Nodosilinea sp. FACHB-141: one gene and its partners. The protein of the gene in region 2 binds, or shares a complex with, the protein of the main gene of each other region. Links are inferred from orthologs where the notes say so. Each region holds a gene or a part of one and is shown on either strand. Other genes may lie near its edges. The genes, in order: accB, accD, accA and accC.

Region 1 (7,000 bases), on a different replicon or contig from region 2:
CACAAAAAACCATAGCCTTAACCGTAGGGACGCGATCGCAGTGGAGAATACCCAATATTGACCCATTTTTCTAGCAGTGGGACAGAGTTCGGCGCAGCCTTGTGGGAAGAAAGTCGCTAATTTTGAATGTGCCTCTGCTGCACCTTCCAGAGCAGGTTGCCGATAACCAGATGCATCGCCAGTTTCTCTCTTGGGGGTGTGGCAACCGAGCTTCAGTTTGTATGTACGGCAGTTTGCAAAAACTTTACGGTGTAACTACAGATTTGAATTTCTTGGCAATATTTCTTGCTTTTCCCACGTTGTTGGTTCAGCCGTATAGCCTGTACACCAGTTAGGGGTGGGTAAAACTCAGCCTTACGTAGCTCAATTGTCCGTCTAGATACATCTCTATGATTAGTTTTAGCTGGCTTGCTACAGGTATCTTCAATGGGTAAATCTCTAAAGGCTGCGGTCATTGGTACCGGCGTTATTTCCAAACAACATTTGAGCTTTTTAGATAGTTCTGACCACAGCGAGCTAGTTGGGGTGTGCGATCTGTCTGCCGCCGCCGCTAAGTACGCCGCTGAGACATTTCATGCTGGCCAAGCCTTCACCGATTACCAGGCCATGCTGGCGGAAACCAAGCCCGACGTGGTTCACATCTTGACCCCGCCGAACACTCACCAAAAGTTGGTCACCGACTGCCTCAATGCCCAAGCTCACGTGATCTGCGAAAAGCCAATTACGCCCACCTATGAGGATTTCAAAACCCTCTGGCATTTGGCTCAAGAGAAAAACCTGCACCTGATCGAAAACCACAACTACCGGTTTAACGAAGCCATTCTCAAAATTGAAGAGATGGTCAAAGACGGCACTCTAGGCGAGGTGCAAGAGGTTGAAGTGCGTGTCGCCCTAGGCTACCGCGAGGCAGGTGGGCGCTTTGCCGATCGCAACTTGCCCAACCCTGTACACAAGCTGCCCGCTGGAGTCGTGCACGACGTCATTACCCACATGGCCTATCTGCTGCTGCGGTTTATGCCCGAGGTAGACCGGGTCGCAGCAGCTTGGAGCAACCACGGCGGCGGAGATCTATTTAAGTACGACGACCTTGATGCCATTTTGCTCAACGGCCAGCAGCACGCACGCCTGCGGTTTACCTGCTACACCAAACCTGAGTGTTTTACTCTATTTGTCAGAGGTAGCCGAGGCTACGCCGAAACCGACCTGTTTCAGCCCTACCTACGGACCGTGATTCCTCGGGCCGGGGGTGAGCAACTGTCACCGCTGATCAACCACTTCGTCAACGGATGGGACTTGATGGGTTCCAGCGTCAAAAACTTCCGCAACAAAGTCATGCAGCGCACCCCCTATGAAGGCCTGCACCGCTTGCTCGACCAGACCTATGCCGCCATTCTTCACAATCGGCCCATGCCGGTGAGCTTTGAAGATATGGACAAAACCAACCGACTAATCGAAACCCTACTTGCAGAGGAGAACCGCGTATGAAGCTGTTTATTACTGGAGCATCGGGATTTTTAGGCAAGTACGTGGTGGCTGAGGCGGTACGACAGGGCTACACCGTTAAGGCAGTGGTGCGCCCCGCCACCGATGCCTCAAGTCTGGCCTGGGCTGACCACCCTGCGGTGGAGCTGGTGCGCCTCGACCTGCGCCAGGGCCGGGGCATTGCCGAAGCCCTCGGCGACGTTGACTGCGTCATTCACATGGCGGCGGTGAAGGGTGGCGATTTCTACGATCGCTTTGCGGGCACCGTGCTCACCACCGAAAACCTGCTGGGTGCCATGTCCACCGCCGCCGTCAAGAAGCTGGTGGCCACCAGCACCTTCTCGGTGTACGACTACTTCAATCCCGCGGTCAATCGGGTGATTGACGAAGCCTTTCCCATCGAGTCTGAACCCGAGTACCGTGACGCCTACGCCCAAACTAAGCTGATTCAAGAAGACCTGATGCGCGAGTGGGGCGACGCCAATGGGGCTACCGTTACCCTAATTCGTCCCGGCATGATCTACGGTCGCGAAGCGCTATGGAACGCCTGTCACGGGGCCGATTTTGGCTCCAAATGGCTGCTCATTGGCCCTAATGCCCTGATTCCTGTCACCTATGTCGAAAACTGCGCCGAGGCCATTGTGCTGTCAGTGGGCAGTGCCGCTGCCGCTGGCGAAGTGATCAACGTGGTAGACGACAATTTGCCCACCCGCCGTCAATTCACTACGGCTCTGGTGAAGCGTACCGAGAACCCGCCCCAGGTCATTCCCATGCCCTGGGGTATGATGCGCAGCGTTTCCAGTTTGGCCTGGTTTGTGAATCAGCAATTGCTCAAGGGCAAGGCGCGCCTGCCGGGTCTACTGATTCCTGCCAGCCTAGATGCGCGGCTGAAGCCCTTTCGTTACAACAACGCTAAGGCCAAAAAAACGCTGAACTGGACTCCCCGCTACACCTTAGAGGCGGCTCTCGACCGCAGCGTCAGCGACCAGTGCCTACTGAGCGACATGCTGGCCAAGGCCCCTGCCACCCCCACCCTAGAGACTGTTGCCCAGGGTTAGTAGTTGTCAGGCTTAGGCAAAAAGCCCGTGTTTTCAGCTTTGAAAACACGGGCTTTTTGATGACGAAATAAATTTGCCTGCTAGAAACTCAGTCCATCGCCACAATAAAGAAGTGATTTTGTAACGGTGGATGCTGGCAGCTATGGAAATTGAGCAGATTCTCGCTAAGGCATTGGCTGGTGGCGATATTACCCCGACTGAGGGGGTAGCGCTTTTGCAGCCGCAGGATTCTGCGGCCCTGGCAGCGATTCGCGACACGGCTGACACCCTACGCCAGCAGCAGGTGGGAGAGACCGTCACCTATGTGGTCAACCGCAACATCAACTTCACCAATATCTGTGAGCAGCACTGTAGCTTCTGTGCCTTTCGTCGCGATGCCGAAGCGGAGGGGGCCTACTGGCTCGACGTTGCTCCCATGCTCGAAAAAACTACCGAAGCCGTTGCTGTAGGAGCTACAGAAATCTGCATGCAGGGAGGGTTGAACCCTGACGCCAAAATCAACGGCCGTTCCCTGAACTACTACCTGAAGCTGGTGGACACCATCAAGGGCTCGTTCCCGGCCCTGCACCTGCACGCCTTCTCGCCCCAGGAGGTGCAGTTCATCGCCCGGCAGGACGGGCTGAGCTATCGCGACGTGCTGCTGGCCTTTAGGGATGCTGGCGTAGGGTCACTGCCGGGAACGGCAGCGGAGGTGCTCGACGACGAGGTGCGGCGAGTACTGTGCCCTGAGAAAATCGACAGCGCCACGTGGCTGGAGATTGTGGGGCTGGCCCATGAGATTGGTTTGCCTACCACCAGCACCATGCTGTCGGGCCATATTGAAACGCCCGCTCAGCAAATTACCCACCTAGAAAAGCTGCGTCAGCTCCAGCGTCAGTCCCTAGAGGCCGGCCACTTGGCGGCGATAACTGAATTTATTGTGCTGCCCTTTGTTGGGCAGGAAGCACCCAAACCTCTGCGCCGCCGTGTGGGACGCGACCAGCCGGTGCTGGCCGATGCACTGCTGCTGATAGCAGTAGCCCGCATTTACCTAGGTAACTGGATTGTCAACCACCAGCCTAGCTGGGTGAAACTGGGGCTGAGCGGCGCTGCCGAGGCGCTGACCTGGGGCTGCAACGACATCGGCGGCACCCTGATGGAAGAGCACATTACCACCATGGCCGGAGCCCAGGGGGGAACCTGCATGACGGTGGCGGAACTGCGGGGGGCGATCGCCGCCTGTAACCGCCCCGCCCGCCAGCGCGACACCCTCTACGGATTTGTCGATGGGTCTGGAGAAACTCTTTCGACCTCAGCATCGGCTGGAAACACTGCCTCAAACCGACAGTCGCGCAGCCAAAGCCTCACCGCCTGACCCACAATACCGTCGCTGCTCTCCTGGGGTGGGGTGGGAGGGCGACTGCTAGAGCCTAAGGGCCCACTATTTGAATAGGGGCCTAGGCTAGAAAACAGCAGGGCCATGTGCCAACCGTCCTGAGTTGGGGCGAGAAACAGCCAGTGATAATGTTGCAGGGATGTCGGTCGCCCTTGCCAGTACTGCCGCTCTAGGGTGGTAAAAAACACCTGCTGCAGGTCTGTGTCAGCTTCACCTTCGCTCGTCGCCCCTGTGGGCAATAGCTGGGACAGATCTAGGGGGGTGAAGTCAGGGGCACTGGCCACCAAGATAGTGGTTACAGGTTGGATGGGGTTAGTAGATAGATCTAGGTTGCGGCTAGACACCCGGTTAGCGTAGCTGGGCAGGTCGGCCAAAAGTTGGGTGGCGAGCACTTGGGGGTCGCTTGGGCAGGGTTCAGCGGGTCGCAAATAGTTGGGCTCAGGCGGCTCCTGAGCTTGAAGATCTCCACCCAACACCAGCAGCATTACAGTGCCCGCCGCTAGAGCCGCTTGGCGGACTAGGGAGCGATCGCAGTGGAACATTCTTCGCAGATGCGCGCAAAGGCGGCGGCAGGGTCGGGATCGGCGGTAACCGGGCGGCCAATCACCAGGTAGGTAGCCCCGGCATTGAAAGCTTGCACTGGGGTCATGGTGCGGCGCTGGTCTTGGCTGCTGGCCCAGGTGGGGCGTACCCCAGGGCACACCAGGGCAAAGTCGGCGGGCAAAAACCGCCGCAGCTGGCTGGCCTCCTGGGGTGAGCAGACTACGCCTTTCAGGCCACTGTCTCTAGCGAGTAGAGCCATTTGTAGCGCATAGCTATTCGAGTCAAGGGGAATTTTTAGCTCAACGGCCAGAGTTTGAGGGTCAATGCTCGTCAGTAGGGTAACAGCCAGCACCAGAGGTGGCTCTACGCCGACGGCCTTGGCTCCAGCGATCGCGGCCTGCTGAGCGGCCTCCATCGCCTCCTGGCCCGCCGCCGCGTGAATGGTTAGCAGGTCAACCCCGTAGCGCCCCGCTGCCATACAGGCTCCGGCCATGGTGTTGGGAATATCGTGGAACTTGAGGTCGAGAAAAATACGCTTTTGCCGCGCCTTAAGCTCCTGAATCAGGCCCGGCCCGGTGCTGACAAACAGCTCCAGACCCACCTTCCAAAAGCTCACCTGGGGCAGGGCATCCACCAAGTCCAGGGCGGCTGAGGCTGAGGACACGTCCAGGGGCACAATGATGCGCTGGTCAACGGTCATAGACATAGAGGCCTGGGCTTAAGGGGGCAAAGATTTAGACAGGGCGTACCAGCATCAGGGTTTGACCAAATTCCACGGGCTGGGCATTTTCTACCAAAATCTCGACGATTTCGCCGCTGATCTCGGCCTCCAGCTCATTCATCAGCTTCATGGCTTCGATGATGCAGACGGTTTGCCCGCTGGTGATGCGATCGCCCACGCCTACAAAAGCTGGTTCCTCGGGGGCTGGCGATCGGTAGAAGGTACCCACCATGGGGGAACTGATAGGCAGCAGATCGCTGCCCTTGCCCGGTGGGGCAGCAGGGACGACGGCGGGCGCTGCCGACACCGGCTCGGTTACCGGGGGGGCAGCAGGGGCGACGGTGTCTACACGGGGAGCGACAGGGGCCGGTGCAACCGCCGACACCATGGCGCCCGGCTTGCGGAGGGTGAGCTCAAAATCTGAACTTTTGAGGGTGAGCTCCACGATGTCGCTCTGGCTCAGGGCGGTGACTAACTCTCTTAGATCGGTGACGCTTAGTTCCACGGCGTAAGTCTCATACGGTCTTATAGGGGTAATGGGCCAGGCTTAGTCAGCGGCATGGGCCGCAGGCGTCAAAGAGCCAGCAAAAACCTTACTCGCGACCCAGGTAGGCGTCGGTGCGGGTGTCTACTTTAATACGCTCGCCGATAGAAATAAACAGCGGCACCATCACCTGAGCGCCGGTTTCGAGAATAGCGGGCTTGGTACCCCCGGTGGCGGTATCGCCCTTGACGCCAGGGTCGGTTTGGGTGACCTCAAGCACGATGGAGTTGGGCAGCTCAACCTCTAAAATTTGCCCGTTCCAGCTGACGACGCTGACGCTCATCTCTTCCTTGAGGTACTTAACCTGAGGACCGATTTCATTGGTGGTGAGGCGGACCTCTTCGTAGGTCTCCATATCCATGAACACCAGGTCTTCGCCCTCCCGGTAGGTGTGCTGCATATCTCTCTTCTCGATTACTGCCTGGGGTACGGTTTCACCAGCCCGAAAGGTCTTGTCAACGGTGTTGCCGGTTTTGACGTTTTTAAGCTTGGTGCGCACGAAGGCAGAGCCCTTGCCGGGTTTGACGTGGAGAAACTCGACTACACGCCAGACGGAACCGTCTAGCTCAATGGAGGTACCGGTGCGAAAATCGTTGCTGGAGATCATGGCGCTGGCTACGGGGACAGTCGTTAAGTTTGGCAATTCATTTTACCCCCCTGCGGCCATTTCCCGAAGGATTTAGCCTTAACCAGCAAAGACTCAGCGTTGCTGCTGCGGCTGTTTGGACTGGGGAGTGGGGGCTTGAGTTGCAGCCTAGGGGCCGCCAGAGTATGACAAGATTGTTAGGGGCGCAGTGCGCTACGTGGTGAACGGCCGCCTGGGGCGGAGCAAGGAGTTATGGCCAAGGATATGCACGCAATGAATCAACAGCAGAGTTTAGGCTGGGCCACCTTGGTGCGGCTGGGATGGGGATTAGCTGTAGTGGTGGGGGTGTGGTTAGGCTCTCTGTCTCCAGCCCTGGCATTACCTGCCGGGCCACTGGTGGCCTACCTGCCGCCGGGCAATGCCATTACCGACGGTCGTGCCCTGCTGCGCTACTCACTGCCCATCGACAACTCTGACATTCGCACGGTGCAGGTTAACTTGGAGGGCCTGTCAGAGTGGCTGCGGAGCAAGCGTTGGGGGCCTATGGCCAAAGACCTGACCAAGCTAGAGCGGGTGTTGGTGCGCAGCCGCGAAGCGATGCTGGCGGCAGTGCCCGACGGCAAGCGGGCGGCGGCGATTTCCTACCTCGACGATATCCAGGCTCAGCTGGTGCCCCTCAAGGAGGCGGTGG
Region 2 (7,063 bases):
ATGGCGGTATTTGGTGCGCCTTTGCCCCTAACTAACCACGCCTGGGCTGCTGTGCAAAGCGCCCTCGACATGCGGCGACGGCTGGCCAAGTTTAACAACGAGCGCGGTGCCCTAGGGCAACCCAAAATTCGCATTGGCATTGGCGTCAGCTCCGGCGAAGTTGTCTCGGGCAACATTGGCTCCCAGCGCAAAATGGAGTACACCGTGATCGGTGACGGGGTCAATCTCAGCTCCCGCTTAGAGGGGGTGACCAAGGAGTATGGCTGCGACATTGTGATCAGCGAGTACACCTATGCCCTCTGCGCCGACAGAATTTGGGCCCGCGAGCTAGACCGCACCCAGGTTAAGGGCAAACAGCGCGCCGTTGGTATCTACGAACTCATCGACCAGCGCGATGCCCCGCTCACCGCCGATACCGAAGCCTTTCTCGACCTCTATGCCCAGGCCCGCAGCGCCTATACGGCTATGCAGTTTGAGCAAGCGCTGCGCCTATTTGAGCAGGCCCAGCAGATGCGTCCTAAGGACAAAGCCGTGACTGTGCACCTGAGCCGCGCCCGGCAATACCTAATGCAGCCGCCCCCCGAAGACTGGGATGGGGTCTATGTCATGACGACAAAGTAGCGAACAGGCCGTCGGTGCATCGGTTTGAGCCATGGTAGAACCAGGGCCAAACCGATGCACCGACGGCCATCACCCGGCATCTGACTCAGCCCATCTATGGGAGCCTATCTATCGAAGAAGGAGCAAACCCGGTAGGATGGGGGTTGTGTTCAAAACGAACACTTTTAGGTCGTTCTGTCGCCGATGAGCCCACGCATGTCTCTGTTCGACTGGTTTGCCAATCGCCGTAAGTCAGGTCCCATTAGCGAAGACCGCCAGGAGCGAGAAATTGCCGATGGTCTCTGGACGAAGTGTGAGCACTGCGACGTCCTCACCTACACCAAAGATTTGCGCACCAACCAGTGGGTCTGTAGCGACTGTGGTCACCACCACCGCATCTTCAGCGACGAGCGCATTCGCCAGCTAATCGACGCTAACACCTGGCAGCCCCTCGACACCCACATTCAGCCTCAAGATCCGCTCAAGTTTAAGGATCGCAAGGGCTACGGCGATCGCCTGCGCGATACCCAGGCCAAAACCAAACTCACCGACGCTGTGCAAACCGGCCTAGGCGAGCTAGATGGCCTGCCCGTCGCCCTCGGCGTCATGGACTTTCGCTTTATGGGCGGCAGCATGGGCTCGGTAGTCGGCGAAAAACTCACCCGCATGATCGAGCGCGGCACCGCCACTAACCGACCGGTGATCATCGTCTGTGCCTCCGGTGGAGCCCGTATGCAGGAGGGCATGCTTAGCCTGATGCAGATGGCCAAAATTTCGGGCGCGCTCCAGCAGCACCAGGCCGCTAAACTGCTCTACATGCCGGTGCTCACCCACCCCACCACTGGGGGCGTCACCGCCAGCTTTGCCATGCTGGGCGACATCATTTTGGCTGAGCCTAAGGCCACCATCGGCTTTGCCGGTCGCCGCGTCGTCGAGCAAACCCTGCGTGAAAAACTGCCCGACAATTTTCAAACTGCCGAATACCTGCGCGAACACGGCTTTGTCGACTCGATTGTGCCGCGCACCCAGCTCAAGCAGACCTTGGCTCAGTTGATTCGTCTGCACCAGCCGGTTGCTGCCCCCGCTGCTGTTGAGAACCATACCCCCTGGACCAATGGCCTCAATGCCGCAGAGCCAACCCATATTGGCGTCGATTTATAACGGCGAGCATTGGGAATGGCCCCCTTCGGTGGCATGATAGACATTACGTGAATAATTTAATGGGGAAAACTCCGTTGAATTACATCTAAATCCAAGCCCAGGCGTGGAGTTTTGCCTGATGGAAAACTTCAGAACCTGAGTTGGACTTAACATAGCTGTGTTGATTTCATACCCAAGCCCTATACATTCGAGGAGAACCATGTTGAAGAGATGCATTTGGCTAGTTGCGGTCGCACTCTTCTTTGTCAGCCACCTGGTCATGGGAGACGCTGTCGCGGCTGAGCTAGATGAAGCCACCCGCACCGTACAGCTCAATCCCGATGGAGACACCTATGTGTTGTCTCTGGAGCAGGTGACCCGTGGCCGTCGCCAGTTTAACTACGCCTGTGGCACCTGCCACGTCGGGGGGATTACCAAAACCAACCCCACCGTTGGCCTCGATCCGGACTCCCTAGCCGGTTCCTTGCCTCCCCGCGATAACCTTGAATCCCTGGTGGCCTACCTGAAAGAGCCGATGACCTACGACGGTCTGACCGATATTTCTCAGGTACACCCCAGCAAAAAGAGTGCTGATATCTTCCCCAAAATGCGTAGTTTGACCGAGGAAGATCTCGTGGCGATTTCAGGCCATATTCTGCTTCAGCCCAAGGTGATTGGCGACATGTGGGGAGCTGGCAAAACCCGCTTCTCTGCTCCTCAAGTCTAGGGACAGTTAGTTTGCTTGGGGTCTCTTCCCATCGTTTTGATGGATCAAACTCTGGAGATTGCACCTGAAATTTCTGTCCGCAGGGTTTCGCAGGTGTTAGAGACGGCAATTACTCCAGTGCTGAGGCCCCAAGTGACCACGCAAAGCAGGTAATATGCCATAGGAAGGCTGTTCAACAGCCTCCTGACTGATTGAACTAGAGATACGAGCTTTAGAGGTAGTTATGCAACGTGTATTTCGCGCCGCCCAGCGTTTGGGCTTGGTTATTCTGTCTGCTCTGTTAGTAGTGGGTACTCTCACCCTGGCCTCTGCCCCCGCTGCGGCCACCAACTACGACGTAAAAATGGGTTCCGATGCAGGTCTGCTGGTGTTTGAACCTAGCACCGTCACCGTTAAGCCTGGCGACACCGTGACCTGGGTTAACAACAAAATGGCCCCCCACAACGTCGTGTTTGATGCTGCTGGTGTGCCCGGCGACAAGGCTCTGGCCGACAGCATTTCCCACACTCAGCTGACCTTTGCCCCCGGCGAAAACTACGCCACCACCTTTACCAGCGACATGCCTGCTGGTACCTACACCTACTACTGCGCTCCCCACCGTGGAGCTGGCATGGTAGCCAAGGTTATTCTAGAGAACTAGTTTTCTAACTCTGAGGTGCTTAGAGCCTCAGAGTCAACAGTAGCTGTGAAAAAGGGTGTCCCATGGGATGCCCTTTTTTGCTAAGGGACGTCCTAATGAGTTTTTCTTCACGTTTGCTGTGTACACTACTAGCCCACAAACGCTTGTATAGACTATGCAGGTAAAAGACCTCACCCCAGCAGAATGGCCCTGGCTTCTGCTGCTGGATGCCGATCCGTCGCGAGAGCTAGTCGATGCCTACATCCATCAATCGACGGTGATGGGGTTGCTGGAGGGGGATGCTGTGATTGCAGTGGTCGTGCTACTACCGCGCGATCGCCAGGTCATCGAAGTAATGAACATTGCCGTTGCCACCAGCCACCAAGGTAAAAAGCTGGGGAAACTGTTGCTGGCGGCGGCTATTGAGCGATCGCGCCAACTGGGCGCCAAGCGCATGGTTGTGGGCACCGGCAACTCTGGTATTGCTCAGCTAGCGTTTTACCAAAAGATGGGCTTTCGGCTAGAGTCGATCGATCGTGACTATTTTGTGCGCACCTATCCAGAACCGATTTATGAAAACGGCATTTGGTGCCGCGATCGTGTCATTCTTACCTTAGATTTTTAGCCTGCCTTAATTTCTAGAGGATTAGGATGACCAAATCAAAGCCCCACCTCTATCGGGTAGAAGTAATATGGACGGGCAACACCGGGTCGGGCACCCAGAGCTACGGCACCTACGATCGCGCCCACACCATTACCGTTGACGACAAACCGGCGATCGCGGCCTCTGCCGACCCAGTCTTTCGGGGCGACAAAACTAAATACAATCCCGAAGAGCTGCTGGTTGCCTCGCTGTCAAGCTGCCACATGCTGTGGTATCTGCATTTGTGTGCTGAGGCCAAGGTGATCGTCACCCGCTATGTTGACTATCCGATTGGCACGATGATGGAATCGGGGGACGGCGGCGGGCAGTTTTCTAAGGTTTTGCTCAGGCCCATTATCACCATTACGCCGGAGAGCGACTCAGAGCTGGCGACACAACTTCATGGGCCGGCTCATCAAAAGTGCTTTATTGCTAATTCGGTGAACTTTCCGGTGCAGTGCGAACCGTCGGTGCAGCTTGAGCCCTAGGTAACTTTCCAATGGCTGCACTCTGAGGAGGGGTTATTGATTTAAAAGCTCTGCGATCGCTTCCCGAATAAACGCCTCATCCTCCGGGTTTTGGTAGGGGTTGCCCGCTCGATGGCCCCAGATCGACGGGATAGGCCGGTACTCCGCGTTGGGAATCAGCTCTGCCTCGGCTTTGCAATCCTCGGGAGTGAAGTACAGATCGGTAGTGGCGGGCATAACCAAAGTTTTAGCGGTGATTAACCCCATCGCTTTGGCATAGTCGCCTTGGTAAACCGGGTTATCGCCCACATCGCAGCGCAGCCAAGTGTCGATCATAGCCAGCAGATTGTGAGGGTCGCGCTGGCGGTAGCCCGCCTCCCAGCCCCGCAAAATATAGTCTTCAAGGGAGTCGTAGCCCCAGGCCAGGTAGGGCTTAGCTCGGTAATAGGCCTGGGAGGCGGCCCAGCTAGCGTAGATTTGGGCAAAGGTGTGAAAGCCGCGATCGGGAGTGCCCTCAAACCGTTCGCCGTTCCAGGTGGGATCACTGGTGAGGGCGGCCCGCAGGCTATAGAGAAAGATTTTGTTGTGGTCGGTGGTTTTGGCGGTGCCGCAGAGGGCGGCCAGGCGCTGCACGCGATTGGGGTAGAGCGCGCCCCAGTGGTAGCCCTGCTGCGCCCCCATCGACCAGCCGTAGACTAGGGCCAGCTGGTCGATGCCCAACTCTTGCGTAACTAGAGCTTGCTGGGCGCGCACGTTGTCGTAGTGGGTGAAGTAGACGCCGGGCTGGGCCACGACGGGGCAGTTGCTAGGCGAGGTCGAGAGGCCATTGCCCAACATGTTGACCATCACCACACACCAGCGGCTAGGGTCGAGAATGCCGCCAGGGCGCACCAACCAATCAACATCGGTGTGCTGGGCTCCGTAGGACGTGGGGTAGAGGATGGCGTTGCTGTGATGACTGTTCAGCTCTCCATAAACCTGATACACCACTTCCACTTGGGGCAGTACAACACCGCACTGGAGGGGAAATTCCTGAAGCGTAAACCGCCCCGATGTGACCATACTCATTAGCTAAAATCTGCCGCAATGCTGCGATGGGCTCGCACATAGCCAGCATCTATGCAGGCGAAGTAGGGCTTGAGCTGCCCGTGGGCCGCTGGCAGCGCCTGAAACGGAATTGATGGGTAGAGGTGGTGCTCAGCGTGGTAGGGCATGTTCCACATCAGCCAACGTAGAGGCCAGAGGGTGAGCGTGGTGCGGGTGTTGATCAGCGGGTTGGCATCGTTGGGGCAGCCGGTGTGCTCAGCCAGTAGCACAACCCGCAGTAGGGGTTGACCCACCGCCAGCGGTAGCACCCAGTAGGTGAACAAAAACCACGGCTGGCCCAGCAGGGTAGAGACTACCACCACCGCCGCATAGGTCAGCAGCTGAAGTTGCACCGAACGAACCACCTCAGCGTGGGAGCTTTCGGGTAGATAATATAGACCGTCTAGTTGCCTAAGGGCGACTTTGCTGTGGCTGCGCACCTTGCCGATCCACCAGGAAATGCCGCTCATCTGCCAGGCGTAGTTGCTTAAGCTGGTAGGCTTGTCGTCTTCTAGCTCAGGGTCTTTGCCGGGGATTTGGGTGTAGCGATGGTGCCACTTGTGGTAGCGCCGGTAAAACGTACTGTTATAAAACGACAGCAGCCCTGCTAGCCAGGCTGCTCCGTCATTGAGACGGGGATTAGCGAAGGCGGTGCGGTGGCAGCACTCGTGCATGGCACAAAACATTAGCGCTAGGCTGGCCCCGTAGATGACCAGGGCGGGCAGCGCCAGCCCCAAGGGAGCAGTGGCCCAAAGGTAGCCGCTGATGGACATCACTGCTAAGTGGCCCAAAAATTGCCTGGCCCCAGCCCAGTTCGATCGCTGGTTGAGGGTGGCCAAGGCCGCCGCTGATAAGATCTGGCGTGGCTGACGAGGTAATGGTCTGACTTCGACGGCAGGGGTAGTATTCGTAAGCATGGTTAACGTTCGGGTAGAAAATGTCTGGGCAACGTCAGATAATTAAAAAATTGGGAAGCAGCCTAGCTGCGAAATGCTCGGTTGCTCAAACCACTGTTCCCACAACGACCTACTAACTAAATCGGCCATCACAACAATTCTCTTTCAACTTGTTATGACAAGTGAGCTTAGCACAATTATTCGGGGTGACAAAGCCGTTTTGAGGAATGTCTGCCGTCTGTCGATGGTTTCTTGACCATGGCTACTCCGCTACATATCAGCATTTCTGAAAAGCTGCGCCACCAGATCGAATCGGGGGTGTACAAGTCTGGCGATCGCCTGCCCAGTGAGCACCAGCTGATGGAAACCTTTAGCGTCAGCCGCATTACGGCCCGCCAGGCGGTAGCGAATTTGGTTAGCCAGGGATTGGCGATCGCCTATCGGGGCAAGGGCGTCTTTGTCACCCCGCAGAAAAAGGTCACCTACTCTCTCTCCAGCCCGCTGGTGTTTTTAGAGCAAGACATGGCCCGCCAGGAGGTCGCCTTTTCCTTTGAAAGCCTGATATTTGAGCCTACCCCGGCTCCGGCTGAGGTGGCGGCGGTGCTGGGCATTGCTCCTGAGTCTCGCGTTTACCAGCAAAAAAAACTCTTTCGCATGGATGGGGCCGCTGGAGCGGTTGATCTGTCGTATCTGATCGCTGATCTGGGCAAGCGGTTGGCCCCCCTGCTCGAACAGCAGATGAGTTTCCCCACCCTCGCCCAAAACGGCATTCCCATCGAGCGTATAGACGGCGTAATTGAGTGCACCCATGCCGACTACGACCTAAGCGGTTACCTGGAAGTGCCCCTAGGCCACGCTCTCATGGTTTACCGCTACACGGCCTAC
Region 3 (7,034 bases), 160 kb from region 2 along the record:
TTTCCCACCAGGCTGCCCAGCGACGTGGAGAATGATCGGGTCTTGCGGATGATTGATCGACTGCACTTCATTCCTCTCATCGCCCTAGGGGCAATTTCCTATGGCATTGGCGGGCTTGAGTATCTAGGGGCTTTCTTTCTTAGCACTACGCTCCTGTTCCACGGCGTGCAAACGGTCAACTCATTGGCCCATATTTTTGGGGCCCAGCCCTTTGCCACCGACGATCAAAGCCGCAACAACAGTCTGGTGGCCCTGCTCACTCTAGGCGAAGGCTGGCACAATCTTCACCATGCCTTTCAGGCCTCTAGCCGCCAGGGCATTACTATTCGCGATGGCCAGGTCGTCTATTTACCTGACCCCACCTTCAGGTTCGTAAAACTGATGGAGTTCTTTGGGTTGGCCTCAAAACTTAGAGTGCCAGCTGAAACCGACCTGCTGGCCCGTGCCAAGCACCAAGAGCCTGCCTACGTCAGTTCGTCCCTTTGAGGTTTGGGTAAGACCTCCCTTTGACGGTGCCCAGGGCTTCAGCCCTAAGCCTACGTAGCCTTGGTAGTGGTTCCACAGGTCGTCTAGGCCAGGACTGAAGCCAATGAGTTCCTGCACATAGCCTGAATAGGGGCCATCGTAGTTGTCGGCCATTAGGAGCCAGGGACCAAAGTCGCGGTCAGTTATAATCCCCAGGCGCAGAAGTGGAGGCGCTGGCTTTCGGCGATTTGAAAGTAGGAGGTGGCAGCCAGGTTAGCGGCGATCGCATCTAGCAGCCGTCGCAGCGAGTCCTCCTGCCCTGGCTTCAGGAGCCCAGGCCCACGGCACAAAATGCTGATCTCTTCAACAAGCGATGGAAAATCGTCTGTTCTCTAGCCATCCTGCCGATTTGTAAAACCCAGTAGGACTGGCGCTCTGCCGATGCAGACGAAATGCCTGCCCTCCGATCGAGAATTAATTCAAATTGCTGTGCAAATCCTTAGAGAGCTGGAAATAAAGAATTGCACAGTTATTCCCTCTTCAACCAGGGCGTTTTAATCCGGCTGGGGGCAGTTTATCGTAGTGGAATTGTTGACCTGCACTCAGGTTTTATAACGCACAACTTTTGTTAACTAGATCTGCAATGTTTGGCCTCATTGGACATTTGACCAGCCTTGATCATGCCCAGACAGTAGCCCAAGACCTGGGCTATCCCAAATACGCTACCCAGGGTCTAGACTTTTGGTGCAGCGCTCCACCCCAAATCTTTGACCCCATTAAGGTCACCAGCATCACTGGCCAGCAGATCGAAGGCCGCTATATCGAGTCGTGCTTTTTACCTGAGATGCTGGCCGCCAAGCGTATCAAAGCGGCCACGCGCAAAATCATTAACGCTATGGCCCACGCCCAAAAGCACGGCCTCAACATCACGGCTCTAGGCGGATTCTCGTCCATTGTTTTTGAGAATTTCAACCTCAACCAAATTCAGCAGGTGCGCAACGTCACCCTAGAGTTTGAGCGGTTTACCACGGGCAATACCCACACGGCCTACATTATTTGCCAACAGGTAGTCACCGCAGCCCAAAAGCTGGGCATCAACCTCTCTGACGCCACCGTGGCGGTGTGCGGTGCCACAGGGGATATTGGCAGCGCCGTCTGCCGTTGGCTCACCGTTCGCACCGACATTAAAGAGCTGCTGCTGATTGCCCGCAACCAAGAGCGGATTCAGCGGCTGCAAAAAGAGCTGGGCTGCGGCTTGGCCATGGATCTCGATACCGCCCTGCCCAAGGCCGACATTGTGGTGTGGGTGACCAGCATGGCCAAGGGGGTCGAGGTTGACCCCAACCGCCTAAAACGCCCCTGCCTGATGATTGACGGCGGCTATCCCAAAAACCTCGAGCAGCACTTTAACTTTGATGGCGTCTATGTGCTCAAGGGGGGCATTGTCGAGCACTCCCTCGACATCGACTGGCGGATTATGCAAATCGTGAACCTGGACGTGCCCGAACGCCAGCTATTTGCCTGTTTTGCCGAAGCCATGCTGCTGGAGTTTGAGAAGTGGTACACCAATTTTTCGTGGGGGCGCAACCAAATCACCCTTGAGAAGATGGACTTAATCGGCCAGGCATCGCGGCGGCATGGGTTTCACCCCTTGCTCGACCTCAACACGGCTCTTTTAGTCACTGAGACCTCCTGATTGGAATCGCTCACCTGATCGGGTCGGAGGTATACCCTCAGCAGAGGGGCTGCGGCTTGGTATTCTAGATAGCAGACGGGCAAGAATTTTCTGGGTGACCAGGGCGTTCCTAGCCCAATTTGGCCTGTTAAATAATTTGTTTCTTCCCTGGCTATGGCCCCACCTGAGCGCAAGTCGATTTTGTTGTCCTTTGAAAAGCCCCTGGTTGAACTAGAGGCCCGTATTACCCAGATTCGAGAACTGGCGGAAGAAAACGATGTGGATGTGTCGACCCAGCTGCGGCAGCTGGAGGCCCGCGCCACCCACCTTCGTCAAGAGATTTTCTCTAACCTAACGCCGGCCCAGCGGCTACAGGTGGCCCGCCATCCCCGTCGGCCCAGCACCCTTGACTACATTCAGGCGATTACTGACGATTGGCTTGAGCTGCACGGCGATCGCGGCTCGGGCAAAGATGACCCAGCGCTGGTGGGAGGGGTTGCCCGGCTTGAGGGCAGACCCGTGGTGATCTTGGGCCATCAGAAGGGGCGCGACACCAAAGACAATGTGGTGCGAAACTTTGGCATGGCTTCTCCCGGCGGCTACCGCAAGGCCATGCGGCTGATGCGTCACGCCGATCGCTTTTCTATGCCGATTATTACTTTTATTGATACCCCAGGTGCCTACCCCGGCTATGAGGCCGAGGAGATGGGGCAGGGTGAGGCGATCGCCTACAACCTGCGAGAAATGTTTGGCCTCACGGTGCCGATTGTCTGCACCATCATTGGGGAAGGGGGATCTGGCGGTGCCCTGGGGATTGGCGTGGGCGATCGCCTGATGATGTTTGAGCACTCGGTCTACACCGTAGCCAGTCCCGAAGCCTGCGCCGCCATTCTGTGGAAAGACGCGGGTCGCTCCGGCGAGGCGGCCGAAGCTCTCAAAATCACCTCCTGGGATCTCAAGCAGCTGGGCATACTAGACGAGCTCCTGCCCGAGCCTGTGGGTGGGGCCCACGCCAACCCCATTCAGGCGGCAGACATTCTAAAGCAGGCGCTGGTGAAGCAAGTCACCGAGCTATCTCAGCTAACGCCAGCGGCCCTACAGCAGTTGCGCTATCAGAAGTATCGCCAGATTGGGGTCTTTGCTGAGGCTGCTTAAGGTGCTAAGGCCTAGGCTTCAAAAGGCCTGCCTCGCTTATCAAATTCTCGGTGCTTTATGGCTCGAGCCCTATTCCCCCGGCAAGGAGTTAATGCCTGTTCATTTTCTTGGTTGAGGTCAGCGACAGGTTAGGCAAAGACTTAGACGCTTGTCGACGCTGCCTGCGCTCATAAAGTGTTTACATTTGTTAACATGGGAAAAGTGCCTAGCCCACGGGCCGTTCCCTGAGGGCAGTCTGCCCTGGCTCTCTGGCGATTCTAGGGCGTTAGCTGTTCTGAGTTCCTTGTTGATTGGTAATTACCATTGCAGAATCCTGTATCTTCTGACCTGCCGCGCCGTGCCCTGGTAACTGGGGCTAGCCGTGGCATTGGCAAAGCGATTGCTCAAGCCCTGGCGTTAGCTGGGTATGACGTCGCCCTGCTCGGTCGCTCCCTAGAGACTTTGCAGCCGGTGCAGGAAGAGTTGAGCACCCACGGCGTTTTGGCAAAAGCCTATGCCGTTGACTTAGCTCAGGTGGAGGGTTTGCAGGCCCAACTAGCCGCGGTGCTTGCCGACTTTGGCCCCCTCAGCGTAGTGGTTAACAACGCTGGCATGGGCTACACGGGGGCGTTAGCCACCATGCCTTTAGCCGACTGGCAACAGGTGATGGATTTGAACGTTACCAGCGTTTTTCAATGCATCCAGGTGGTGCTGCCCGTGCTGCGGCAGGGCGGTGGCGGCACTATCGTCAACATCGCTTCCATTGCAGCCCGGTCGGCTTTTCCTGACTGGGGAGCGTATACCGTGAGCAAAGCCGCCATTGTGGCCCTGTCGCGGGTTCTAGCCGCAGAAGAGCGCACCCACGGCATCCGGGTGGTAACGGTATCACCGGGGGCGGTTAACACCCCGATTTGGGATACCGATACGGTGCAGGCCGATTTTGATCGGTCGTCCATGCTAACGCCAGAGATCGTGGCTCAGACCGTTTTGCACACCATTCTCTTGCCCCCCGAGGCGGTGATCGAAGACCTCACCCTAATGCCCGCAGGCGGTGCCCTGTAACTAGTTTTTTACCCTGTTGTGACCTGGCCAGCTCAGCGAGTGGCCTCAATTTTGTTGAACCTCTAGAGTATTTAGAAACCCTATGACTATCGCATCCTCAAATAGCCTGAACGACAAAGCTGCTAGCAGCACTGGCACTAACGGTGGTGAACTCAAAGGTAAGACCCCCGAAATCCGGCCCGATCGCACCCACAGCTACCGGAAAGAGGTCGAGCAATACCCCATTCCCGAGACTAGCCAGGAAGACATGAGCGATGCGGTGCGCACCATGCTGCTGTCGGTGGGCGAAGACCCTGAGCGGGAGGGGCTGCTCAAAACTCCTAAGCGCGTCGCCGAGGCCATGCGATTTCTCACCAGCGGTTATCAGCAGTCGCTAGAGGAACTCGTCAACGGAGCCATCTTTGACGAAGGCCACAATGAAATGGTGCTGGTACGCGATATCAATTTGTTTAGCCTGTGTGAGCACCACATGCTGCCGTTTATGGGTCGTGCCCACGTGGCCTATATTCCCAACCAGCGGGTTGTGGGGTTGAGCAAGCTGGCCCGCATTGTAGAGATGTATTCGCGCCGCCTTCAAGTGCAGGAGCGCCTCAACCGCCAGATTGCCGAAGCGGTGCAGGAAATTTTAGACCCTAAGGGCGTAGCCGTGGTGGTGGAAGCTAGCCACATGTGCATGGTGATGCGAGGGGTACAAAAGCCCGGCTCCTGGACGGTGACCAGCGCCATGCTGGGGTCTTTTCAAGAAGATTCTAAGACCCGCGAAGAGTTTCTTAGCCTGATCCGTCACCAGCCCTCGTTCTTCTAAACTGACCGGCTCCTATTGCAGCAGTTGGATTTAGTCAGGACACCTTGACAGGCGGAATCCTCTGGTAGGGGCATTGCAGTGCAATGCCCCTACGTCGAACCTGTCCTAATCCAATGGACACTTGCAATAGCTCGCAGACTAACCAAGGCGATAGTTCTTAAAAACCGGGCTTTTGTACGCTGGATCCAGTAATTGGATCGCGAACAAAAACCCGGTTTTTTAATACCTATTTTGAGGCTGAGCGTCCCGCTAGGTAGCCCCACGCGTAGGCTGTGTCGCCCATACTCTGCATGACCGTGAATTCGTTGATATTGGGCACGTAGTAGATGTCGAAGTAGGTCTCCACCGAAGGCCACTGCCGAGCTGGGGGGACCGCCACCGACTCTAGCACATCAAAAAACCATTCAGAGCCGTAAAAGTCGTTGTCAATGGGGCCGTAGAGGGTGATGCCTGGCAGCAGGTCGCCGGTAATACGCTGATCAAGAATTAGGGGATTTTGGGGCGACTTGTGGCCCAGGCCGGTGGTATAGGTCATGTTGTCGGGGTTGGCCCCGGCGGAAAACTGGCAGGCTAGCAGAGCAGCATTGAGGTAACGATCGCTACCAGTCAGCGCATGGGCCCGCAGCAAGATTTGCGCCTTGGGAGCCCCAAGTCCGTCGCCCCAGCCGACGGGGGTTGTCGGGAGCACCTTAGTCCAGCCAAAAGCCGTGGTTTCTCCCGTCTCCACTGCGGCGTCAGCCTCAGCCAAAAGCGAGGCCCGCAGCTCGGCCTGGAGTGCTGCGTCGACCTGGTCAGCGGGTAGGCGGCTGTAGAGAAAGTTGAATTCTCGCTCGGGGGTGGCAATCCGGTAGTCGCCGCGAGCCTCAGCAGGAATGGCCGATCGCGCGGCAACAAAGCGATCGTGCCAGAGGCGATCGCCTGTGAGGTTATAAAGCTCTAGGGCCGCCAGGGCGCGATCGGTCTCTATACGGTGGCGGGGCCATTCCTGGGCCTGAATTCCAGCTTGATGACGAGCCTCGGCCCAGGCCATGGCCGCCAGGGCGCTGTCGCGATAGCCCCCGGCCTGGTCGGGGACATAGGTTTCCAGCAGTCTAGCCGTGCGGGCCGCCACCCCAGCGTAAATATAGCTGCTCCACGGGTCGGGGGCATAGGCCATGACCGGCAGCGACTCTTGCCAGCTGGTTTCACCCCGCTTGGGGTGCTCTGCCGACTCAATGCCGCCGCGTACACCGCCCTCGGGAGTTTGCAGACGGCGATAGAAGTCGACTCCCCACAGCGCCTCATCTAGCAGATCGGGGCGATCGTTGGCCGATTCTGGAATATTGAGCGTCATATCGCCTAAGGGCGCAGGGAATAGTTCGAGCAGTTCGAGCAGCCAGCGAGCTACATCCAGGTGCTGAATGCGGCGGTCCCAGTCGCCGGCATCGAAGTAGCCGCCCCAAGCGTTGGCTACTACCTGATCGGTCTTGCCCTTTACCAGATTGGCAAAGTTGCCCTCGTCAGTGCCCTGGGCGTTGAGGCCGTTGCCCGTATCTATCAGCCCAGTGGTGGATTGGTAGACCTTAACTCCATCATCAGGGTGGAAGGGACGAGGGCGCTCAATATCGGTGTAGGGCGGCTCTAGGGCAATGCCGCTGCGCTGGTGATAGAACCCGCGGGCCGCTACATAAAAGGCCTGCTGCCAACTATTTTCAGCCACCGCAAAGGAGTTAGAGCAGCCGACTGTGTCTACGCAGAGCCGATACTGCCCGGGCTGGGTGAGGGCGCTAAAGTCGAGTTGGTCAACATCGGTGAGGGTATAGGTGCGATCGCGGCCATCTTCTACCTCTTCACGGCGATAGCGGCGGCTAGCCTTTCCGCTCAACGCCACCTGGTTCGTCGCTTCGTCAATGA
Region 4 (7,149 bases), on a different replicon or contig from region 2:
CCGACCGTGTGAGTGAAGCAATTAATCAAGCAGGAGCTTGGATTACTGACTTTCACCTGTACTCAAACATTTCAATCTGCATCAACTTTCAGGTGCCGATCGCCAACTTGAGCAAACTTGCTGCAACGCTACAACAAACAGGGTTGCAGTTGAGCCAAAAGAGCTTAGAGCAACTCACGCCTGCTCATGACTCGATGTCAAAAGAGCAAGAGCTAGTTGGAACATTGCAAATCACCTTTGTACACACCGAACCTGACTTGCTCCGAGATGTACCGGCTGTTCCAGGATAAGAGCTGGGGCAATGGCACTCAAACATCTAAACCAGCATCCACGGCAATAACCCGTTGCAACAACGTTGTTAGCTAAGTGGCGCACCTGTTGGCCCTAAAGTACGTGACCTGCTCTACAGCAGCCTCGCCAGGATCGTTCACGAAGCGTCTCCGGAACGGAGAACCGCTGAACAGCTATTTTGACCAGAACCGTACTCATCGAGTAAGCCGGTTCAAAAGACCGAGTCTCTACTGCTGCCCAACCTTAGGCAACAAGCAGCGGAACCCGATTTCTCTACGTTGGGCTTCAGGCCAACAGGCGATTTACTGCTGCATTGTATTCCTGGTAAGACTTGATACCAGTTAGGGTCTCTGTCCGTTCGCCGTCTTTAAAGAACATCACCGCAGGAATTCCCTTTAGCTCAAATCGCTTCGTGATCTGACGGTTGGCATCAAAGTCGATCTTTCTCACCATGACAGAGTCGCCATAGACCTCGGCCAGCTTATCAATTGACGGCATCACCTGTTTACAAGAGCCACACCAAGATGCCATACAATCGACCACCAGCAGGGGTTCACTGGCCAGCAGCGCATCGAGTTCGGCTTCATCACGAATCAGTTTAGCTGCACCCGTGTCTTCTTGACCGAGTTGGGCCAAGGCGTTGGCGACCTCCGCAGACGATAGGCTGGCATTGATAGTGGCGAGCTGCGATCGCTGCTGATAGTGCTCAAGCAACGGCTCTAACGACTGCTGAAAACTCTCTAAACGGTCTCGAATAGCTGAGATTGGCGGCTTCTCGCTGCTTTCGTTTAAGAGTCGAATGATTAAAAACTCAGGCGGCGCCTTGAGATAGGCCACCGTCGCCGGTGGCTGGCCCACCGCAGCCCACCACTCATCAAACGCTTGAGCTTGCGCTAGCGTGCGCGGAAACCCTTCTAAAACCCAGCCTTTGAGCATAGTATCGGGCTGCTCAAACCGCTTGCGGATCAGCTTCATGGCCAGAGCATCGGGAATCAGCTCGCCCGCATCTACGTAGGGACGAGCCTCTACACCGATCGCAGTTTCAGCGGCGATCGCCCCGCGAACCAGTTCCCCCATAGCCACATGGGGAACTTGCCAGCGTTCAGCTAGCGCAGCCGCTTGCGCCTTTAGCCCTATGCCAGGAAGGCCCAGTAGGATAAATTGCTTAGTTTTCATAGAATGGCAATATCCTTCTTCCGCTGTTCATCCCTACATTCATCATCTAGGTCAAAGGGCTAAAACCTGAGTTTTTTAACCTCATTTAACGGCAGGCCAAGAATAACCATTGGGCTAATTTAGGCTTCGAGTAACAGTGATGAGTACACCCTTGATCTGATTCGCCCCGTCTCCATGCCGTCATCTCCACCTCGCATTTACTGCCTCCCCGCTACCGACGCTCCAGTGGTAGCGGTATTTCGACGTGGACCTAGTCAGTGGGCTCACGTCGGTCGCTGGGATTTGGCTCAGAACTGCTACGAGCCAGGGGGCTGGTTACGGGGCCGCATTTTTCCCCGGCGCTCAGACATTTCCCCCGATGGGCGCTGGCTGTGCTACTTTGCTCACAACCCCAAAGCTCGCTGGGAATATGGAGACGCCTATGTCGCCGTATCCAAGCTGCCCTGGCTGACGGCCCTCCATGCCTTTGCCACCTGCGGCACCTGGACTCGGGGTTACTACTTCACGACGGGTGGCAGCCGCGAAGACTCAAAAGCTACCACCCTCCCCATTCCCTATGATCTCACGTTCATTCCGGTTGAGCAGTTCGCTAACGAACGGCGGCGGGGCTGGCTAGAAGCCCGCGATTCACCACCTCGTAGTGTCGGTGGCCCCTGGGATGAAAACCGCAATGCTCGCTTGCAAAAACCACAGCCGGGAGGCCCCTACTTGCTGCGGCTAGAAAGCCTAGGCCGGGCCGGCGGCGAATTTGGGGTTGGCCAGGCGATAGACGGCCTGCGAGTAGTCTATGCCCTTGAATCGGAGCAAGACATCAAGATTCTAAATGATGTGCAATGGGCTGACTGGACTGCCCAAGGACAACTGCTGGTAGCTACTCGCAGTGGCAAACTGCAAGTTCGCGAGTTGCAGAAGCATTCCTTTAAGGTCGCTTTTGAGGCCGATCTATCTGCATTGCAGCCAGAGCCGATGGAGGCTCCTGATTGGGCTCAGCGATGGTAATAGAAAAACAAGGTGAGCCACAAACTGCCCAAACTAGGCGATAGATAGCCTACAACCAACAGTTTTCTCCTAAAAGTCTTCCCCTAACCGGCAAGCGTTGGGTTTCTAGTCGTCCCCGCCCTTCTTCTTGCCTTGCCCATTAGACGAATTCTCTTTTCTATCTTCATCAACGACTGGCAGGGTTGTAGCAGAGTTGACCTGAGGCGAATCGGGCAGTGGAGAGAGTTGGGTTGGAGAAACTGGAGCCGTTGTAGCCGAGCTAGGTGGAGATGCAGGTGGGGCTTGCAAAGAACGCTGCACCACGATTGGAATAGCAGTAGTACCAACTAAAGCGACGGTACCAACCAACCCTTTAAGCAGCAGTGACTTCAAGTTGTTCGTTTCGGGGGCAGAGTCAGAGTTACTCATAAATTTAGTAATCGTTCGTTTTAAAGACTCTTTAGGGCGATGTGTCTTGTCAGTAGAATACCCTGCATCGCTTGCTTGGTTGACTCTCTGTGGTCACTTTTGGTTCCGTCTGCTCAGTTCTATGAAGGCGCGATCGCCCAAGACTTTGCCAACGTAAATTTTTGAAGAATATACAGAAAAAACCTTAGCCCGTGGCCAAGTAGCTAGATCACACAACTCATGCGAAATGGGTCAACGGTAAGCTCTATTCAGACGCCTTACCGTCTCGTCGGCCTAGCTCGTATACGCCGCAGCCGATCGCAGAAAGCACCCCCAAACTGACGGCCCAACTGCCGCCCAGCGACAGCGTCAGACCGTAGTGCGCTAAACCACCCACTGCCAAAAAGGGCAGGACGCCCAGTAGCGATGCCGCGAGCGAGTCCGCGCCTAGCCAGCCCTCAAAAGTTGAAATTACTCGATCGGCTAAGGGCGAAAAGCCCCAGTACAGCGCGATCGCCCACAGAGCAGTGCCAGCAATAGTGGCGGTATCGAAATCAACGGGCAAGGACGACAAAGCAGTCACCGGAGCGAGGCCAGAGCATTAGCCGAAGTGAAGTTAAAGGCTTTCACCGCGTCTAGAGCGGGTCGCGATCGGGGCGGTAGTCGGGCCGAGGTGGCTGCGGGCCGGGATCAATGCGGTAGCGGTCATTGTACTCGCTGCGGTTTTTGGGCGGACGGCGACGACGCACGCGATCGTCGGTAGGGCGAGGATTATTGTCGTAATAGGGCTGACCGTCAGGACCATCCATAGGACGATCGCCCATGAAGCGGCCGTCTACGGGGCGATCGCTAGGCCGATCCATACGACCATCTACGGGGCGATCGCCAGGCCGATCCACGGGAATATCTTCGCGACGCATGGGGCGACCATCGCCGTAGACGTCGGGGGTGTAGGGAGGCCGTCCGGTCGGTTCACCGCGCCCCTCAAGCATAGGCCGAGGACGATTGTAGGGATCGGCAGGGCCGTAATCGCGGCGGTCTAGCTCAGCGCGCAGATTGGTGCGGTTGTCAGGAGCGTAAGCCGGGGGGCGAGTACCTCGGGGCGGACGGTAGCCACCGCCGCCGCCAAAATCACCGCCATCACCTTGAAAGCTCGCTTTGGCTAGCGGTGTTCTGGAATTGATGTTCTGAATCATCAGCGACACCACCATACCTACCAACAACATTTGCTGAAAGGAGGAGATGACGTCCATGCCTAGGTTGCCGAGCAGGAACACCCCTGACAGCAAAAACAGAATGGCATAGACCTTGTCCGAGTCGCGCTCATAGCCGGGTTTTAGCCGTTCTAAGAAGAACAGCGCCACGCCGCAAATCACCATAAAGATGCCCAGCAGCAGGGGGACGGGGGTACCAAAATTCACGGCAAATTCCTCTTAGGCGATCGCCTCTGCCAACCGAACACGTTAATTCTAGCCGACTTAGCGAAAAAATCGGGAACGCCGCAAGGGTTCCCGACCGCAAGACTGCTAGGTTGTGCCCCCTGACCTATGCCAGCGGGCACAGCTCTTCGAGACTACTGGCGCTGAATCTTATCGCGCTGGCTAACAAAAAATAGGAAAGCGCTAGCTGGTACAACAATAATCACGGTCCCAGCCAGAATGCTCAGCAAAAAGTTGGTTAAAGACGGTGTCATATGCCTTTGTCCTGAATAATGATTTAGACAAATTGTTACCAATCATTATTGATCAAGTTCTGCCCCCTGCCCATAGCGTGGGAGGGGCGATCGCAAGTATTTATCTCAACCGACTAAGATTAGCCCAGCCAAGGGCATCCCAGCGCCAAAAATAAGGCTGAGTAAAGCTTTAGAATTGTACATAACTGCAACGGCGATTTTTTGGAGGGTAACCGTGGCCGCTACACAAGTGCTAACTATTGGCGTAGGCCTGCTGCTAGGGCTGATGACCCTGCTGTTTATCTTTCGCATTGTGCTGACTTGGTATCCCCAGGCCGACCTATCTAAGCTGCCCTTTTCGCTAGTTGCTTGGCCAACGGAACCCTTGCTGGTGCCCATGCGCAAGCTCGTACCCCCAATTGGTGGCGTGGACATTGCTCCAGTTGTCTGGGTGGGCATCGTCACTCTGCTGCGAGAAATTCTAGTCGGCCAGCAGGGCCTATTGCGGATGCTGGGCTAGGCAAAGAGATGCTGTGTTGGCAACGTCCAGCTACCAACACAGCTTTTACGGCTGGCTACTTAATTGCCATCATCTCAGCGACAAAGTTGGTGTAGACATCGCCGCTGAGGAAGTTGGCATTCTCCAGCACTTTTTGATGAAAGCCGATGGTAGTGGGCAGGCCAGTGATGGCGCACTCTCGCAGGGCGCGGCGCATGCGGCGAATGGCGGTGGGGCGGTCTGGCCCCCAAACAATTAGCTTGCCCACCAGCGAATCGTAGTAGGGCGGAATTTCGTAGTCGGTATACACGTGGGAATCCATGCGCACGCCCATGCCGCCGGGGGCGAGGTAGCCGCTAATGCGACCGGGGTTGGGGCGAAAGTTGTGGTCGGGGTCTTCGGCATTAATGCGGCATTCGATCGCATGGCCGCGAATTTGAATCTCTGACTGGGTAAAGGGCAGCTTTTCGCCCTGGGCAATGGTGAGCTGGGCGGCAATCAAGTCGATGCCGGTGATCATCTCGGTGACGGGGTGCTCAACCTGAATGCGGGTATTCATTTCCATGAAATAGAAGTTGCCCTGGCTATCGACCAGGAACTCCACGGTGCCAGCCCCCACGTAGTTGATCGACTGGGCCGCCAGTACCGCCGCTGCCCCCATCTTTTCGCGCTGATCGGCCGTGAGGCGAGGGCTGGGAGCTTCTTCGAGCAGCTTTTGGTGCCGCCGCTGAATTGAGCAGTCGCGTTCACCTAGGTGCACTACGTTGCCATAGCTATCGGCCAGGATCTGAAACTCGATGTGCCGGGGGCGATCGATAAACTTTTCCATGTAGACGCCAGAGTTGCCAAAGGCAGCCTGAGCTTCACCTTGAGCGGCCATAAAGGCCTTGACCAGCTCGGACTCGTTGTTAACTAGGCGCATGCCACGCCCGCCGCCGCCAGCAGTGGCTTTAATCATCACCGGGTAACCAATTTCGCTGGCAACGGCGTAGGCTTCGGCTTCGTCGGTTAGCAGGCCGCCGCTGCCGGGCACCGTGGGCACACCCACCTTTTGCATGGTGTCTTTGGCGGTTGATTTGTCGCCCATTCGGCGAATGGAGTCGGGGGAGGGGCCAACAAAGACAATTTGGTGGTCGGCGCAGATTTCGGCAAAGCGGGCATTTTCGGCCAGAAACCCATAGCCAGGGTGAATGGCACTGGCGTTGCGGGTCAGGGCAGCAGCAATAATGTTGGGAATGTTGAGGTAGCTTTTTTGGCTGGGGGCCTCGCCAATGCACACTGCTTCATCGGCCAGCTGCACGTGGAGAGCGTGGCGATCGACAGTGGAGTGAACCGCAACGGTGGCTATGTCCATTTCTTCGCAGGTGCGGAGGATGCGCAGCGCGATTTCTCCCCGGTTGGCAATTAAAATCTTGGAAAAGCGCATGTACGTAGGGCAAATAGCAACAAACCATTGAGTTGTGGGGTAGCAGCCCAGCTAAGCAACCCCAGCCCACTGCCGCAACCGACCATCATCAGCATCATACGATGACGACGGTCGCTGATTCTATCACGGGGCTAGCGCAACAAATATTGCTGAAAATGTGCTCTTACAAGGGGGCCATTATGGTTTACTCTTATATATCTGAGCTGGTGCTAGGGCCAACATTCCCTCAGTTGCGCCCGACTAGCACCGTTCATACACCAGCGGATGTGGTGGAATCGGTAGACACGCACGCTTGAGGGGCGTGTGGCTTACGCTGTGCGAGTTCGAGTCTCGCCATCCGCATCAAATCCCTATGGATTGATTCAGCAATACCGGGCTGTAGCACTACAGCCCGGCATTGTTGTTGGAGCCGATTTATTGAACGACTGCTATAGACGCTGGGCTAGGGCGATCGCCACGGGACACAGCAGCAGCGCGGGCAAAAATGACGCCACTCTCACCTGGCCAATTTCGAGCAGATTTAGCCCAATGCCCAAAATCATCAGCCCGCCGGTACCAGTGAGCAACAAAACCTGAGGACTCGTAGTTGGGTCGGTGAGAATAGCCCCCAACAAGCTGGCCAGCACCGACAACGCCCCCTGCACCCCCAGCACACTGAGGGCCGAAAAGCCAACGCCAACGCCATAGGTGCCGGTCAGG

Evidence for each region.
Region 1: the proteins of accD (region 2) and accB are in contact, whole or in part, in a solved structure (PDB 8UXZ), measured with the Escherichia coli proteins. The link is inferred for Nodosilinea sp. FACHB-141 from one-to-one orthologs.
Region 3: the proteins of accD (region 2) and accA are in contact, whole or in part, in a solved structure (PDB 8UXZ), measured with the Escherichia coli proteins. The link is inferred for Nodosilinea sp. FACHB-141 from one-to-one orthologs.
Region 4: the proteins of accD (region 2) and accC are in contact, whole or in part, in a solved structure (PDB 8UXZ), measured with the Escherichia coli proteins. The link is inferred for Nodosilinea sp. FACHB-141 from one-to-one orthologs.

The regions. Positions count from the first base shown.
Region 1 is NZ_JACJPP010000011.1:626,360-633,359, reverse strand. The notes cover bases 3,939-6,663. They hold accB (acetyl-CoA carboxylase biotin carboxyl carrier protein), read right to left. Parts: upstream 5,685-6,663; coding sequence 5,193-5,684; downstream 3,939-5,192. Other genes in these bases: H6F59_RS11315 (peptidylprolyl isomerase), read left to right, coding at 6,583-6,663; efp (elongation factor P), read right to left, coding at 5,773-6,330; pyrF (orotidine-5'-phosphate decarboxylase), read right to left, coding at 4,433-5,158; H6F59_RS11335 (hypothetical protein), read right to left, coding at 3,939-4,457. In the rest of the region: H6F59_RS11355 (polysaccharide biosynthesis/export family protein), read right to left, coding at 1-13; H6F59_RS11350 (Gfo/Idh/MocA family protein), read left to right, coding at 427-1,485; H6F59_RS11345 (NAD(P)-dependent oxidoreductase), read left to right, coding at 1,482-2,540; 7,8-didemethyl-8-hydroxy-5-deazariboflavin synthase subunit CofH, read left to right, coding at 2,683-3,894; more of H6F59_RS11335, read right to left, coding at 3,792-3,938; more of H6F59_RS11315, read left to right, coding at 6,664-7,000. UniProt on the Escherichia coli protein: This protein is a component of the acetyl coenzyme A carboxylase complex; first, biotin carboxylase catalyzes the carboxylation of the carrier protein and then the transcarboxylase transfers the carboxyl group to form malonyl-CoA.
Region 2 is NZ_JACJPP010000007.1:730,529-737,591, forward strand. The notes cover bases 1-2,788. They hold accD (acetyl-CoA carboxylase, carboxyltransferase subunit beta), read left to right. Parts: upstream 1-816; coding sequence 817-1,761; downstream 1,762-2,788. Other genes in these bases: H6F59_RS06760 (adenylate/guanylate cyclase domain-containing protein), read left to right, coding at 1-621; psbV (photosystem II cytochrome c-550), read left to right, coding at 1,961-2,467; petE (plastocyanin), read left to right, coding at 2,691-2,788. Outside these bases: more of petE, read left to right, coding at 2,789-3,107; H6F59_RS06780 (N-acetyltransferase), read left to right, coding at 3,262-3,711; H6F59_RS06785 (OsmC family protein), read left to right, coding at 3,738-4,217; H6F59_RS06790 (alpha/beta fold hydrolase), read right to left, coding at 4,251-5,264; H6F59_RS06795 (fatty acid desaturase), read right to left, coding at 5,264-6,199; H6F59_RS06800 (GntR family transcriptional regulator), read left to right, coding at 6,437-7,063.
Region 3 is NZ_JACJPP010000007.1:891,783-898,816, reverse strand. Bases 1,546-4,304 are described here. They hold accA (acetyl-CoA carboxylase carboxyl transferase subunit alpha), read left to right. Parts: upstream 1,546-2,314; coding sequence 2,315-3,295; downstream 3,296-4,304. Other genes in these bases: H6F59_RS07485 (SDR family oxidoreductase), read left to right, coding at 3,599-4,304; H6F59_RS07495 (long-chain acyl-[acyl-carrier-protein] reductase), read left to right, coding at 1,546-2,161. In the rest of the region: H6F59_RS07505 (acyl-CoA desaturase), read left to right, coding at 1-486; H6F59_RS07500 (hypothetical protein), read right to left, coding at 669-815; more of H6F59_RS07495, read left to right, coding at 1,109-1,545; more of H6F59_RS07485, read left to right, coding at 4,305-4,336; GTP cyclohydrolase I FolE, read left to right, coding at 4,419-5,141; H6F59_RS07475 (glycoside hydrolase family 9 protein), read right to left, coding at 5,368-7,034. UniProt on the Escherichia coli protein: Component of the acetyl coenzyme A carboxylase (ACC) complex. First, biotin carboxylase catalyzes the carboxylation of biotin on its carrier protein (BCCP) and then the CO(2) group is transferred by the carboxyltransferase to acetyl-CoA to form malonyl-CoA.
Region 4 is NZ_JACJPP010000022.1:189,101-196,249, reverse strand. Bases 4,276-7,149 are described here. They hold accC (acetyl-CoA carboxylase biotin carboxylase subunit), read right to left. Parts: upstream 6,451-7,149; coding sequence 5,101-6,450; downstream 4,276-5,100. Other genes in these bases: H6F59_RS23245 (DUF554 domain-containing protein), read right to left, coding at 6,879-7,149; H6F59_RS23260 (YggT family protein), read left to right, coding at 4,761-5,045; psbX (photosystem II reaction center X protein), read right to left, coding at 4,427-4,546. Also shown: H6F59_RS23295 (hypothetical protein), read left to right, coding at 1-290; H6F59_RS23290 (nucleoside monophosphate kinase), read right to left, coding at 577-1,467; H6F59_RS23285 (hypothetical protein), read left to right, coding at 1,642-2,466; H6F59_RS23280 (hypothetical protein), read right to left, coding at 2,572-2,874; H6F59_RS23275 (hypothetical protein), read right to left, coding at 3,119-3,418; H6F59_RS23270 (Ycf66 family protein), read right to left, coding at 3,489-4,274. UniProt on the Escherichia coli protein: This protein is a component of the acetyl coenzyme A carboxylase complex; first, biotin carboxylase catalyzes the carboxylation of the carrier protein and then the transcarboxylase transfers the carboxyl group to form malonyl-CoA.